Regions from separate parts of the Roseibium salinum genome, predicted to be linked through region 1. Evidence: predicted binding sites of a transcription regulator. Region 1 holds the regulator's gene; the other holds the start of a gene.

Region 1 (7,785 bases):
ACAGGACTGACCGGATCACGCGGGCCGGCGGCCGTCTGGAGGGATTTTCAGGCTCTTCATTTCAGATCAGCACCGCGCAACGGAACGAGACACGATGACCGACACCAATGACGGCGGCGCGCAGCCGCAGGCGGAAGGCAATGCCGCACCGGGCATGCATATCCTTGGCCAGTACATCAAGGATCTGTCCTTCGAGAACCCGAATGCACCGCGCGCGCTGGCCCAGGGCGATCAGCCGAAGCTGGACATCAACGTGAATGTCGGCGCCCAGCAGATGGGGGACGATCAATTTGAAGTCGTCTTGACGCTTAACGCCAAGGCCGAGCGCCCGGATCTGGTCATGTTCAACGTCGAGCTGGTCTATGCAGGTCTCTTCAAGATCACCGGCGTTCCGAAGGAGCATATGCACCCCTTCATCATGATCGAATGTCCGCGCATGATCTTTCCGTTCGCACGCAACATTCTGTCCGAAGCCACCCGCAACGGCGGCTTCCCGCCGCTGATGCTCGATCCGATCGACTTCGCCCAGCTCTACCGCCAGAACATGGCCCAGCAGGCGGCCGCCCAGCCGTCCGGCGAGCAGAAGCCCAACTGAGTTTCTGGAATTCCGCGTTATTGAGCCCGCGCCAGGACGACCGGCGCGGGCTTTTTGTCTTTTGGCGGTGTTTCAGCGACGGGATTCACGAAGATATCTGCTGCCCTGGAAAGGCAATGACGGCTGGCGAGCTGAAAGCTCTCGCCTTCAAACCTCTTCCAGCATTTCCGCCCAGGTCTTCGGGTTCTCGCCGCTCAAGGGGTTCTTCGGGGAATACCTGTAGCGGATGGTTTCCATGCGGAAGCTGCGCGCGTCGAACATCATCAGCCGGCCGACCAGGCCCTCGCCCGTACCCGTCAGTTCCTTGATGACCTCCATGGCCTGCATGGCCCCGATGATGCCGGTCAGCGCACCGAGAATGCCGGCCTCCGCGCAGGTCGGCAGCAGGCCCTCGCGCGGTTTTTTCGGAAAGAGGCAGCGGTAGGTCGGATTGGGCATCCCGTCCGCGCCGGTTTCGAACGGCCGCAGCGTCGTGATCGATCCGTCGAATTGGCCGACCGCGGCCGTCACCAGCGGCTTGTGGGCAAAGAAACAGGCATCGGAAACCAGGTAGCGGGTGTCGAAATTGTCCGAGCCGTCCACGACGATATCGTAGTTCGTGACGAGTGAAATGGCATTATGCCCGGCAATGCGCGTCGGACGGGGCTCGACCTTCACATTCGGGTTGAGCCGGGCAATCGCTTCGGCCGCGCTGGCGACCTTCGGTTCGCCGAGCTGATAGGTGTCGTGGATCACCTGGCGCTGCAGGTTGGAAAGCGACACCGTGTCGTCATCCACGATGCCGAGCGTCCCGACCCCGGCGGCGGCCAGGTATTGCAGCACCGGCGCCCCGAGCCCGCCCGCGCCGATCACCAGAACGCGGGCGTTCTTCAGCTTCTGCTGCCCGGCCCCGCCGATCTCGCGCATCACGATGTGCCGGGCATAGCGTTCAAGTTCAGCGGGAGAAAGCATGTCGGGTTCTGTTCTCGTTGATCGGGTTAAATGGGGTCGGCCGGGGCAAGGGATCAAGCCTTATCCCAGGATCTTGCTCACCAGCCGGGCGGTGTAATCCACCATCGGGATGACCCGCGCATAGTTCAGCCGCGTCGGGCCGATGACGCCGAGAACGCCGACGATGCGCTGGTTGCTGTCCCGGTAGGGCGACACCACGAGCGAAGATCCGGACAGCGAAAACAGGTTGTTCTCCGAGCCGATGAAAATGCGCACGCCGTCGCCCCGTTCGGCAAGACCCAGAAGCTGTATGAGGTCCTTCTTGCTTTCCAGGTCGTCGAACAGCAACCGGATCCGCTCCAGATCCTCTACCGCATCGAGGTCGGTCAGCAGATTAGACCGGCCGCGCACGATCAGGGTGCCCGGATCGCTCACGCTTTCGCCGCTCCACACGGCAAGCCCCGCGTCGATGACCTTCCGGCTCAACTGGTCGAGTTCCAGCTGGTCCGCGTCACGGACCTTCTCGAGCTCCGCGCGGACTTCCGGGATCGTTCGTCCCTGGATCTGGGCATTCAGATAGTTGGTGGCTTCCACCAGCGCGGAAGACGGCAGGTCAGGAGGCAGGTCGATGACGCGGTTTTCGACCGACCCGTCTTCGCTGACCAGAATGACAAGGGCCTTCTGCGGTTCGATGCGTACGAACTCGATGTGTTTCAGCCGGATGTCCGACTTGTGGGTCAGCACGACACCGGCGCCCATGGAAAGGCCGGACAGCATCTGGCTGGCCTCGGTAAGCACCTGTTCGGTCGAATTCGCCTGTTTCGTGGCCCGCACCTGGACGTCGATCGCCTGGCGTTCCTGCTGGGTCAGATCGCCGACCTCCAGAAGCGCGTCGACGAAAAATCTCAGGCCGACCTGTGTCGGAAGACGGCCTGCACTGGTGTGGGGCGAATGCAGGAGGCCCATATGCTCCAGGTCCGACATGACGTTGCGGACCGAGGCGGGCGAAAGGGACATGGAAAGGTTCCGGGAAACATTGCGCGAGCCGACCGGTTCGCCGGTCTCCAGATAGGTTTCGACGATGGCACGGAATATTTCGCGGGATCTCCTGTCGAGGTCGCTGAGGCTCAAGGCATATTCTCCATCTGACATAAACCCGGCGGGTCTTACTCCCAAGATATAGGCGCAAAATGGGGCTCACGTGAAGCTGGGCCTTTACGGCGAATGAGCTTGGGGTCTACAAGGCGCGAAGGTTTGAGGGAAACAGCCGTTTCCGATAAGCGAAAGTCGAAGGGTATTTTCATGCGTCCGTCCAAACGCGCAGCCGACGAGCTCCGCGCCGTCACATTGGAACGCGGTGTTTCCAAACATGCGGAAGGCTCCTGCCTCGTCAAGTTCGGCGACACGCACGTTTTGTGCACCGCCAGCCTGGAAGAGCGGGTCCCGCCGTGGCTGCGCGGCCAGAACCGGGGCTGGGTGACGGCCGAATACGGCATGCTGCCGCGCGCGACCGGCGACCGTATGCGCCGCGAGGCGAGCGCCGGCAAACAGTCCGGCCGCACGCAGGAAATCCAGCGCCTGATCGGCCGCTCCCTGCGCGCGGTGGTTGACCTTCAAGCGTTGGGCGAGGCGCAGATTAGCGTGGACTGCGACGTCATCCAGGCTGACGGCGGCACGCGCACGGCCGCAATCACCGGTGCCTGGGTGGCGCTTCGCGACTGCGTTGAATGGATGAAGGCCCGCGACATGGTCTCCGGCGAGGTGCTGAAGGAGCATATCGCGGCGGTCTCCTGCGGCATCTACGAAGGCGCCCCGGTGCTCGATCTCGACTATGCCGAGGACAGCACGGCGGAAACCGATGCGAATTTCGTCATCACCGGCTCCGGCGGCATCGTCGAGATCCAGGGAACCGCCGAGGGCGCGCCGTTTTCCGAAGATCAGTTCGGAGAGTTGCTGGGCCTGGCGAAAACCGGCATCAGCCGGCTGATCGACCTGCAGAAAATGGCCATTCTTTAAGGACCCGAAAAGATGAGCCACCGGAAGCTGGAGCCAGGCAGGCTTGTTGTTGCAAGCCACAACAAGGGCAAGATCCGCGAAATCAACGAACTGCTTCAGCCCTTCGGGTTCGAGGTCGTTTCAGCCGCCGAGCTTGACCTGCCGGAGCCGGAGGAAACCGGACTGACGTTCGAGGAAAACGCCGCCCTCAAGGCGCAGGCGGCCGCGAAGGCATCCGGCCTTCCGGCCCTTGCCGATGACAGCGGCTTCTGCGTCGCCGCGCTGGACGGTGACCCGGGCATATATTCCGCGCGCTGGGCCGGTCCGGACAAGGACTTCGACATGGCGATGCGCACGGTTGAGGAAAAGCTCCAGTCGGAGGGGGCGGTGAACCCGCACCAGCGGCGCGGGTCCTTCGTCGCCGTCCTGTGCCTCGCCTGGCCGGACGGTCATCAGGAGCTGTTCCGCGGCGAAGTCGAGGGCGAGGTCGTCTGGCCGCCGCGCGGTACGCAGGGCTTCGGCTACGACCCGATCTTCCTGCCCGACGGCAAGGAGCGGACATTCGGGGAGATGACGTCGGAGGAAAAACACGGCTGGTCGCAAGACGCGCCCGCGCTCTCGCACCGGGCACGCGCCTTCCAGCTGTTCGCGAAAGGCTGTCTGGAAAGTTGAAACGGGTGACCCAAGCCGTCAGCGACGGAGGTTTCGGCATTTATGTGCATTGGCCGTTCTGTGCCGCCAAATGCCCCTATTGCGACTTCAATTCCCATGTCCGCCATCAACCGGTCGATCAGACCCGCTACACGGCGGCCTTCGAGCGGGAACTTGCCCATTTCGCCGAGCTGACCCGGGGCAGGACCGTTCAGTCCATCTTCCTGGGCGGTGGCACACCGTCGCTGATGGACCCGGCCACGGTCGAGCGTATCCTGACTGCTGTTTCCGGTCACTGGTCTCTGGATCCGGAGGTCGAGATTTCCCTGGAGGCCAATCCCTCCTCCGTGGAGGCGGAACGCTTCCGGGAATACCGCGGCGCCGGCGTGAACCGCGTTTCGCTCGGTGTTCAATCCCTGATCGATACGGATCTGAGGCTGCTGGGCCGCCTGCATGACGCCGAAACGGCGCGGCGCGCCATTGAAACCGCCCGTGCCACCTTCCCGCGCCTTTCCTTCGACCTGATCTACGCCCGCCCCGGCCAGACCCTCGAGGGCTGGAAACGGGAGCTGAAGCAGGCGATCGACCTTGCCGCCGATCACCTGTCGCTCTATCAGCTGACCATCGAGGAAGGCACGCCGTTCCACACCCTGTATCACGCAGGCAAGCTCCAGATGCCGGATCAGGACCTGGGTGCCGCGTTCTACGAGCTCACCCAGGACATCACGGCGGAAGCCGGGTTGCCGGCCTACGAGGTCTCCAATCACGCCAGGCCGGGCGCCGAATGCCGCCACAACCTGGTTTATTGGCGCTACGGCGACTATGTGGGCGTCGGGCCGGGCGCCCATGGCCGCCTCACGGTCGGCGCCAGCCGGCTTGCGACTGCCACGGAGCGGCACCCGGAGACCTGGCTTGAAAATGTCGAGGAGCATGGCCACGGTCTCGTTGAAAATGCGGGCCTCAGTGAAGAAGAGCAAGGCGACGAGTTCCTGCTCATGGGATTGCGACTCACTGAAGGCATTGATCTCGGCCGCTACGAGAGATTTGCCCACAGATCCATCGACCCGCGCCGCCTGAACGCGCTTCTGGAGCACCGAATGGTCGAAGAACTAGGGGAAAACCGCGTCCGGGCGACGCGTGAAGGATTTTTTGTTCTCGATGCGGTGGTGGCCGATCTGGCGTCCTGAGCCGCTGTTCACGATTTTGGCGGATGCCCCTACTGAATTGATTTAAAGATCCTATCTGTCTTGTGCAGCGCACACCGGTTCTGCGCCGGAAGCGCAATTGCCTGCGTCCTGAGGCGTCGGGGGCCGGGTCCACATAACAATTAGAAGTATTGCGGGCTCGCACTGCGCTGGCTATCTTGCTGCAATGCAATAGTGGTGCACAAACAGACGGGCCGCGGTGTGATGGATTTGGGTTTTTCCAATGGGGGCAGCAGCGGCTTCATAAACAAAGGAGATGCGCCTTTGCCTTTTTATCACCTGTACGAGCTCAATCATGCAGTCATGGGTCCGTTCCGGGCCTTCAACGACATGACGCGGCTCTACTTCCAGAACCCGCTCAATCCTCTCAGCCACACCGCATACGGCCGCTCCGTCGCTGCCGGCTGCGAAGTTCTCGAACGGGCGACCCGGCGCTACGGCAAGCCCGAATTCGGCCTGAAGGACACGGTTGTCGGCGGTGTCCGCGTTCCTGTGCGCGAGAACATCGTCTGGCAGCGGCCGTTCTGCGATCTGATCCATTTCGAGCGCGGCGTGACGAAGAGCCGGAACGATCCGAAAATCCTCGTCGTCGCTCCCATGTCCGGCCACTATGCGACCCTGCTGCGCGGCACGGTCGAAACCCTGATGCCGAATGCGGAAGTCTATATCACCGACTGGATAGACGCCCGTATGGTCCCCGTTCAGGACGGCAAGTTCGATCTCGATGATTACATCGAGTACATCATCGCGATGTTGCATTTCCTCGGGCCGGACACGCATATCATCGGTGTCTGCCAGCCGTCTGTGCCGGTTCTTGCAGCCGTCGCGGTGATGGAGGACTGGGAAGATCCCTACGTTCCCTCGACCACGACCCTGATGGGCGGCCCGATCGACACCCGTGTCGCGCCGACGGCGGTGAACGACCTGGCGGTGAGCAAGGGCATCGAGTGGTTCAAGAACAACGTCATCATGAAGGTGCCGTTCCCGCATCCGGGTTTCATGCGCGACGTCTATCCCGGCTTCCTGCAGCTGTCCGGCTTCATGAGCATGAATTTGGACCGTCACGTCACGGCTCATCGGGAGTTCTTCCAGCATCTCGTGGAAGGGGATGGCGACAGCGCCGAGAAGCACCGCGATTTCTACGACGAATATCTGGCGGTGATGGATCTGACCGCGGAATTCTATCTCCAGACCGTCGAGGCCGTGTTTATCGACCACGCCCTGCCCAACGGCACCATGATGCATAACGGCCGCCCGGTCGACTGCAGCAAGATTACCCGGACGGCCCTGCTGACGGTGGAAGGCGAGAAGGACGACATCACCGGCCGCGGTCAGACCAAAGCGGCGCACGCCCTTTGCACCAACCTGCCGGACGACATGAAAGCCCATTACGAGCAGCCGAATGTCGGTCATTACGGCGTTTTCAACGGCTCCCGCTGGCGGTCCGAAATCGCGCCGCGGGTGATGGATTTCATCCGAACCCACCGCACCGATCTGCCCAACAGGACCCCGGCGAGGCCGGCTGCCGTTGCTGAAACCGCAGCACCTGCCGGACCCGCGGCAGTGGCCGAGGTAAAGTCCGGTTCGCTGGAGGAAATTCTCCTGGCCAGGCCGGAAGGCGTCGCCGATGACCTGAAAGCGATCAGCGGCGTCGGGCCGAAGCTGGAATCCGCCCTGAACGAGGCCGGCATCTTCCACTACTGGCAGATCGCCTCGCTCACGCCGGAGCAGATCGAAGCCCTCGACGGCAAACTCGACTTCCGCGGCCGCATTGCCCGCGACAACTGGATCGGCCAGGCCCGCGAGCTGTCGGAAAAGGTCAGCTGAGCAGATTAAGGTTATGGGTGCCCGGATCGGGCGCCCATAACTTGGCCCACGGGGTTAGATTTTTCCCCGCGAACCGGCTGCCGCTATTGATTCTGGATTCTCGAGCCCATACAAGTCCGGCATATGGCGAGGCCGGAGGTTTCAACAGTGCTAAATGTTTTTATTGGATCTCGATACGCGCGAAGCGGTCGCCTACCATGTTTGCGTGAACAGCCTGACGCGGCAGTCGAGTGACGTGTTGGCGATTACTCCTCTCTCGCTTCACAATCTCAAGACCTATCAGGAAACCCATACCGACGGGTCGAACCACTTCATCTACAGCCGATTCCTGATCCCGCACCTGATGAATTACAATGGCTGGGCCTTGTTTATGGATGGGGACATGATTGTGCGGGACGATATTGCCAAGCTGTTTGCCATGCGCGACGAGAGCAAGGCGGTGATGTGCGTCCATCACGACTACAAGACCCGCCAGACCACCAAGTATCTCGGTTCCAAGAACGAGGATTATCCGCGCAAGAACTGGTCCAGCGTCGTCCTTTGGAACTGCGCTCATCCGGCAAACCGGGTTGTGACGCCGAA
Region 2 (7,785 bases), 560 kb from region 1:
TGCTGCAGGAGCGTGTTCACGAAGGCCCGCTGCCGTTTCACGTCGTCGCGGTGGTTGCAGATGAAGATCATCTGCCCCTGTTCTTCGAGCACGTCCTCGAGCGCGGAAAACACTTCGGCGAAATACGGATTAAGGATGTCGTGAACGGCCACGCCCACGATCTGGCTGCGCGAAGTGCGCAACGAAGCCGCGGACCGGTTATAGATATATCCGATCTCCTGGGCTGTCTGCTTGACCTTTTCGCGCGTTTCCTCCGCGACCAGCGGACTGTCCCTCAAGGCCAGGGAAACGGTCGCGGTCGAGATGCCGAGCTGGTCGGCAATATGTCCAAGCGTCAGCCGCTTCCCGGGTCTTGGCGGCAACTCCGGCGGCGGAGACTTGGATCCGTTGTCTTCAGACATTCATTGTTCTCGGTTACCCATCAGCGGTGGGAGAAAACGGTTATAGCCCTCTCCCGCCCGGGTAAACAGGAAATTGGATTTTTCTGCCTTCGGCGCAACTCAGCGGTACTGCGGGGCCGATTCGTCGAACTCGTCCCGCAGATTGACCACCACGCGCCGGTTTTGCACCTGACAGCTCAAAGCATCGCAATCCGTCACCGGGCGTTCCACGCCGTATCCCTTGGTCCACATCCGCTTGCGGTCCACGCCGAGCTTTGCAAGTTCGGCCATCACGGCGTCGGCCCGCTGTGTGGAGAGCGTTTCCTGGGCCGCCTCGCTGCCCGGATCGTCCGCGTGACCCTGGATCTTGACGAGCCAGTTCTTGTTGTTCTTGAGCCAGGTGGCCTGGTTCTCAAGGGTCATCCGCGCCTCGTCGGTGATGCTGGCCGAGCCTTGCTCGAAATAGATGCGCCGGCCGACATTGACAATGAATTCCTCCTCAGATCCCGGAGAAATATCCACGAACCCGGCCGCGCGCGCGTTCGTTACGTCCGGCGTGGAAAAGTTGCCTGAGGTGTTGCAGGCTGCCAACCCGAAACCACACAGAAGAGCGACCGCCGCGCCCCGGCCGAAACGGCCCGTCAATATATTCAAGGAACCCCCCAAACTCATTCTGGATCAATCAATCTGCATTCAGGTTCCGCCTGCCGCAGAAAAGCTGATCGCCTTCAAAATGCCGGAAGAACCTGTCTGCGCCCCTCTCGGCGCAGGTTGCTCCGGTTCAAAAAACTGCCGGCCTCAGCCCGCATCGGCATCGACACCGGCGCCGAGATGCTCGAGCACAAGCACGGCCGTCCCCTTCGGGCAGCGCTGGTAGAGATCGACGACATCTTCCGGGAACATCCGGATGCAGCCGCTGGAAACGTCGCGCCCGATACTCCAAGGCTCCAGCGTGCCGTGCAGCCGGTAACCGAGGTCCGATCCGTCGCGGTAAAGATACAGCGCCCGCGGACCCAGCGGGTTGTCCGCCGCCCCGCCTTCCACGAGACGCGGAAGATCCGGCTGACGCTCGCGCATTTCGGGCGGCGGAACCCAGCGGGGCCACAGCGCCTTGCGGTCGATGCGCGCACGGCCGAACCATTGAAAGCCTTCGCGGCCGACACCGACGCCGTATCTGAGCGCCGTGTTGTTTTCCCAGATCCAGTAAAGGAAGTGATTGGAGGTATCGACGACCACGGTTCCCGGCGGTTCGGGACTGAAATACTTCACCATCTGCCGGTGCCAGACCGGATCGATGCGCTTGAAGTTCGTCGTGCGGTATTGGAAGCCGTTATCCTTCCGGTACCCGGTAAAATAAGCATTCGCGGCAGCATTGGCCGAGGCCGTGTGCGGCATCATCAATGTGCCGGCGACGGCGGCAGTCCCTGCCAGAAATCCACGGCGGTCGAGTTCCATCCCAGTCCTCCCAGACCGGCCCGGCTTCCCTTGCAAATATATGAAAGCGGAAGGGCGATCGATCTCAAATACTTCATGCCGGCCGGTAACATTTCTTCGCCGGCAGGTTGGTATTAAGACTGAAACTCTCCGCCCCCGTCAACCTTCGCACGCGACATGGCCGGATTCGCCTGCCGAACCCGACGCCGGGGCATCCAATTACATAGGTCTAGATACCCTTCACCCGTTCCCGGTAGAGAATGTAGAGACCCGATCCGACCACGATGGCCGCCCCCACGATGGTGGTCGGGGTGGGGACGTCGGCGAAGATCACAAAGCCGAGCGTGATCATCCAGACGATCTGCGTGTATATGAACGGCGCGAGAACCGGCGCCGGCGCAATCCGGTGGGCCATGATGAACAGGAAATGCCCGCCGGCGCCCAGGGCTCCGGTGGCGAGCATCAGGGCCCAGGTCTGAAGATCCGGCGGCGTAACCCAGACCGACAGGCCGGCCGGCGTCATCGCAATGGCGGCGACGATACCGGAAATGATCAGCATTCCCGCGGACCCGTCCGTCGCCGTCAGCCGCCGGGTCAGCAGCGCGTAAAAAGCATAAAGGCACATGGCGGCGACCGAATAGAGCGCCGCCCAGTGCATGCCGCCCATGCCCGGCCGGGTGACCACAAGCACGCCGATGAAGCCGATGATGATCGCCACCCAGCGCCGGATGCCCGCCCACTCGCCGAGCAGCGGCCCGGCCAGGGCGGTGATCACGAACGGGCCGGCAAACATGATGGACATGGTCTCCGCCAGCTGCAGATAACGCACGGCGAGAAAGTTGCAGATCGTCGTTCCCAGCAGGCAGAAGGCGCGCACGATCTGCAGGACGGGGCGCCCGGTCTTCAAAAGGGAAGGCGTTTTCCAGACCCGAAACAGGACCAGCGCCAGGAAAACGTGGCTGACAAATCGAATCCAGACGATCTGCAGCGTCGGCATGCTGGTCGACAGGTATTTCGCCGTTGCATCCAGAAAGGCGAAACACAGGCAGGCCAGAACGATGAGACCGATCCCGGCAAGGGGCGCCACGGATGCCGCGGCGCCGCTTTCGGAGCGTTTCTGACTGTCATGCACCATCGGCGGCTGGCCTTTTCCTGGTAGCATCCCCAGATGACAGACGGGGATCGGCACTTCCGCCTGCGGGAAATGTCCGGTTGAGCTCGAACCGGCCGGCCGCTAATCATTCTGCGGCCAAGGCAGCATGCGAAGCGGGGGACGGATATGCCTGTTGCAGAAATCGAAACATGGCTGGGGCGCCTGTCGATCCATGAAACGGACGGCGCAATCACCCGCTTACAATGGAACGGCCCTCCATGCCAAGGAGAAACACCTTTGCTGATAGAGGCCGGCCGGCAGGTGGCGGCCTATCTTGACGGCCGCCTGAAGACATTTGACCTGCCGCTGGCTCCCCGGGGCGGCGAACTGCATCAGGCGGTGTTCAGGGCGATGCTGGCAATTCCCTACGGCCAGACCAGGACCTATGGCGACCTTGCGAAGGAGCTCAACACATACGGCCAGCCCATCGGGCAGGCCTGCGGAGCCAACCCCATCCCGATCATCATTCCCTGCCATCGGATCCTGTCGGCAAACGGCCTGGGCGGCTACTCGGGCGACGGCGGCCTCGACACGAAGATCGCCCTCCTGAAGCTGGAAGGCGGGTTCCCGTTCCTGCTTTGAGCCGGCGCAACCGGAAGCGGTCTCCCGGGCACCAGCCAGGGAGACTCATCTTCAATCACTGGAATCCGGAGGCGCGCCTCAGTAGCCCATGCCGGAGGGCATGGGCTGAGCGTCCTCTTCCTTCTTCGGCTTTTCGGCGACCATGGCCTCGGTGGTGACCAGGAGAGAGGCGACGGAGGCCGCGTCCTGCAAGGCGGTCCGCACCACCTTCACCGGATCGATGACGCCCTGGCTGTACAGGTCGCCGAATTCGCCGGTCTGCGCGTTCCAGCCGAATTCGAAATCCGGCTTGTCCCGCAGCTTGCCGACGATGATCGATCCGTCCTCCCCGGCATTTTCCGCGATCTGGCGGACGGGCTGCTCGAGTGCGCGGCGGACGATGGCGACGCCGTGTTTCTGGTCGTCATTGTCCACCTTGAGAGCATCCAGAACCCCGGACGCGCGCAAGAGGGCGACGCCGCCGCCCGGCAGTATGCCTTCCTCGACCGCCGCGCGTGTGGCGTGCATGGCGTCGTCCACACGGTCCTTGCGCTCCTTCACCTCGGTTTCCGTCGAACCGCCCACGCGAATGACCGCAATGCCGCCGGCCAGCTTGGCAAGACGTTCCTGCAATTTCTCGCGATCATAGTCGGAGGTGGTATCCTCGATCTGCTGCTTGATCTGCGCGACGCGGCCCTGGATGTCTTCCTTCGTGCCTGCGCCGTCGACGATCGTGGTGTTGTCTTTCTCGACCACCACCTTCTTGGCCCGGCCCAGCATCTCCAGCGTGACGTTCTCAAGCTTGATGCCGAGATCCTCGGATATCGCCGTACCGCCGGTCAGCGTCGCGATGTCCTGCAGCATCGCCTTGCGGCGGTCGCCGAACCCGGGTGCCTTGACGGCGGCCACCTTCAGTCCGCCGCGCAGCTTGTTGACAACCAGCGTCGCCAGCGCCTCGCCCTCGATGTCCTCGGCAATGAGCAGGAGCGGCCTGCCGGACTGCACCACCGCTTCCAGGATCGGCAACATCGCCTGCAGATTCGACAGTTTCTTCTCGTGAATCAGGATATAGGGATCGTCGAATTCGACCCGCAGCTTCTCCTGATCGGTGACGAAATAGGGGGAAAGATAGCCACGGTCGAACTGCATGCCTTCGACCACTTCGAGTTCGGTTTCCGCCGTCTTGGCCTCTTCGACCGTGATCACCCCATCATTGCCGACCTTCTCCATCGCGTCGGCGAGGAAACGGCCGATCGCCGCGTCGCCATTGGCCGAGATCGTCCCGACCTGGGCGATTTCGCTGTTGTGGCCGATCTTGCGGGCCTTGCCCTTCAGTTCGCCCACCACGGCCTCGACAGCCTTGTCGATGCCCCGCTTGAGATCCATCGGGTTCATGCCGGCGGCTACCGCCTTGGCCCCTTCCTTGACGATGCATTGGGCGAGAACGGTGGCAGTGGTCGTTCCGTCGCCGGCAACGTCGCTGGTCTTGGAGGCGACCGAGCGCACCATCTGCGCGCCCATGTTCTCGAACTTGTCGGTGAGCTCGATTTCCTTCGCGACGCTCACCCCGTCCTTGGTGATCCGCGGCGCGCCGAAGGATTTTTCCAGCAGCACATTGCGACCTTTCGGCCCCAGAGTGACCTTCACCGCATTGGCGAGGACATCGACACCCCTGATCATGCGCTCGCGCGCATCGGTATGGAACCGCACTTCCTTGGCAACCATTGGACTACTCCTCTTCAGGCAGCACTCTCGATTGTTGTTAGATTGCCAGGCCCCTTTCAGGCGGCCTGACTTGCGCGCTGGCTTCCCTCAAGCACACCGAGCACATCGGCTTCCTTCATGATCAGAAGGTCTTCGCCGCCCAGTCTGACTTCGGTGCCGGACCACTTGCCGAAGAGGACGCGGTCGCCGACCTTGACATCGGGCGCCATCACGCTGCCGCTGTCGTCGCGCGCACCGGGGCCTACGGCGACCACCTCGCCCTCCTGCGGTTTTTCCTTGGCTGTGTCGGGAATGATGATACCGCCGGGCGTCTTTTCGTCAGCCTCGATGCGGCGTACCAGAATACGGTCCTGTAGTGGACGGAACGTCATGTCGTTCTCCTTATGGACAAACATTTCGAGAGGTTCCTCCGCGCCGGACCCGATCGGAAACCGGCGCCGGAAACGCGATCCCTGCGGCATCGCGCATATGCCATTATGGAATCGAATCGCTGGATTTCAAGCACTTGGCTGAAAATTTTGGCACTCTCTTGCACAGAGTGCCAGGGGCGAGGCGGCAGATCTCCATCATGTACTTGGACCGGTCCCCTGATGCTTCTCCGCTTAGAGTGCGATGAAACCCAGGAAAACGACAATCGCCGCAAGAACCCACCAGGTCATGATTCCCCCTGCCCGGTTCTTGCGCGCGCGGTTCTGGAGCCGGCTGCGGGCCCGGCCGAAGGAAGCGCTGGATACCTTGCGGAACCGTCGCCGCAATTCGGCGGCCCGCCGGGCGCCCCGTTCCTCGTTGATCGTCTGGTAGTTCATGTCCTTGCCCCGAATTCCTCTGTCCTCGAACTCTTGGTGACGACTGGGAGGAAACGTGGTTCCGATCGGGAGGGATTTCAAATGACCAATTTGTAATGCCGCCAGACGAAACCTCCGTCTTTCTGCTTTCACAAAAACGGCCTAGGAACTACCACTCTCTTCGGGCCGCCTATGGCGATTGAAAGCGCTTTTGCCGGCAGTGCCCTGGTTCCATCGCATCTCGTTCACGAAGCACCTTCTTCATGCAGACAGACCAACACTCACGGGAAACCGAACCGGCACAGGTCAATGCGCGCCCCTCGCTTGCCGAGATCACCAGGGTTTCCGTGAAAGTGGGGCTGTTGTCCTTCGGGGGCCCGGCCGCGCAGATCTCCGTCATGCATCAGGAGTTCGTCGAAAACCGCAAGTGGCTCTCCGAGGACCGGTTCCTGCACGCCCTCAACTACTGCATGCTGCTGCCCGGCCCCGAAGCCCAGCAGATGGCAACCTATTGCGGCTGGCTGAGCGGACGGATGCTCGGAGGGCTGATCGCGGGTCTCCTGTTCATATTGCCCGGCGCCTTCGCCATGGCGGTGGTCAGCTATGTCTATGCCGCCTACGCGGACACATCCGTTATCGCGGCGATCTTCTATGGTGTGAAGGCGGGCGTTCTGGCGATCGTCCTGCAGGCTCTTCTCAGGATAGGCAAGAAAGCACTCAAATCGCGCCTTGCCTGGATCATCTGCGGCGCATCCTTTTGCGCCCTGTTTTTCTTCTCCGTGCCATTTCCGCTGGTGATTATCGGCGCGGGCCTTCTGGGCCTCGTGCTCGGGTCCGCCCCGAATACGGAACTTGCGGACGAGGATGCGCCGGCGGCGAAAGCGTCCGCCGCTTCCTCCGTCAGGACACTGGTCGTCGGCCTTGCGCTCTGGGGCGCTCCGCCTCTCGCGGCGGCCGTGCTGCTTGCTCCCGGCAACGTTCTTGTCGAGGTGGCGGAGTTCTTTTCGCTGCTGGCGGTGGTCAGCTTCGGCGGCGCCTATGCCTTGCTCAGCTACATGGCCCAGGTGGCCGTCGAAACCAAAGCCTGGCTCGGCGCGGGGGAAATGCTCGACGGACTGGGGCTTGCCGAGACGACGCCCGGCCCGCTGATTCTGGTCACGCAGTTCGTCGGATTTCTGGCGGGCTGGCGCGAACCGACTCCGTTTTCCTCGCTCACGGGCGCCTGCCTCGCCGCGGCGATGACCACCTGGGTGACGTTCGCCCCAAGCTTCCTGTTCGTCCTCACCGGCGCGCCCTGGATGGAAAGACTGCGCGGCAACCGGAAGCTGGCAAAAGCATTGAACGCCATTACCGCGGCGGTGGCCGGAACGATCCTCAATCTGGCGATCTGGTTTGCCGTGAACGTTCTCTTTGCCGAGACCAGAACCCTGAGCTACGGCGCCCTTGAAGTTCTCTGGCCCGACGTCACCAGCCTGGACCCCATCCTTGCCGGGATTGCCCTCCTGGCGGCTTTCCTGGTTTTTGCGGCAAAGCGCGGCATGGCGACGGTGCTGGCGGTGACGGCAGCGCTCGGCTTTCTCGCCAAGACCTTACCGGGATGATCTCCGGCAAACAGGTCCCGTCCCGTCGCGGCGGCCGTCCTCAAGCGGCAGAGAGCTCTTTTTCCTTGCCCTCTTTTTCCTTTTTTCCCGCATCGTCCGTATCGCCGTCCAGATCGGCTTCGTGATCCGGATCCTCATCGACCGAA

The links. The regulator HrcA, encoded in region 1, represses chaperone genes, less so after heat shock. The targets are predictions, from matches to a motif close to GTTAGCACTCNCNNNNNGNGAGTGCTAAC.
Region 2: the regulator HrcA is predicted to act here: its motif matches at 5,771-5,799, upstream of ON753_RS23435 (co-chaperone GroES).

The regions. Positions count from the first base shown of each region.
Region 1 covers NZ_JAPEVI010000003.1:3,498,238-3,506,022, reverse strand. Annotated here, with positions in the region: gene secB (protein-export chaperone SecB) at 95-595, shown strand; gene ON753_RS20735 (HesA/MoeB/ThiF family protein) at 743-1,546, opposite strand; gene hrcA (heat-inducible transcriptional repressor HrcA) at 1,607-2,677, opposite strand; gene rph (ribonuclease PH) at 2,828-3,541, shown strand; gene rdgB (RdgB/HAM1 family non-canonical purine NTP pyrophosphatase) at 3,554-4,192, shown strand; gene hemW (radical SAM family heme chaperone HemW) at 4,189-5,358, shown strand; gene phaZ (polyhydroxyalkanoate depolymerase) at 5,680-7,203, shown strand; gene ON753_RS20705 (glycosyltransferase) at 7,358-7,785, shown strand, end outside.
Region 2 covers NZ_JAPEVI010000003.1:4,054,558-4,062,342, reverse strand. Annotated here, with positions in the region: gene ON753_RS23465 (LacI family DNA-binding transcriptional regulator) at 1-401, opposite strand, end outside; gene ON753_RS23460 (OmpA family protein) at 501-1,034, opposite strand; gene ON753_RS23455 (L,D-transpeptidase) at 1,179-1,835, opposite strand; gene ON753_RS23450 (DMT family transporter) at 2,044-2,949, opposite strand; gene ON753_RS23445 (methylated-DNA--[protein]-cysteine S-methyltransferase) at 3,205-3,549, shown strand; gene groL (chaperonin GroEL) at 3,628-5,253, opposite strand; gene ON753_RS23435 (co-chaperone GroES) at 5,310-5,624, opposite strand; gene ON753_RS23430 (hypothetical protein) at 5,856-6,059, opposite strand; gene chrA (chromate efflux transporter) at 6,302-7,639, shown strand; gene ON753_RS23420 (MarR family winged helix-turn-helix transcriptional regulator) at 7,680-7,785, opposite strand, start outside.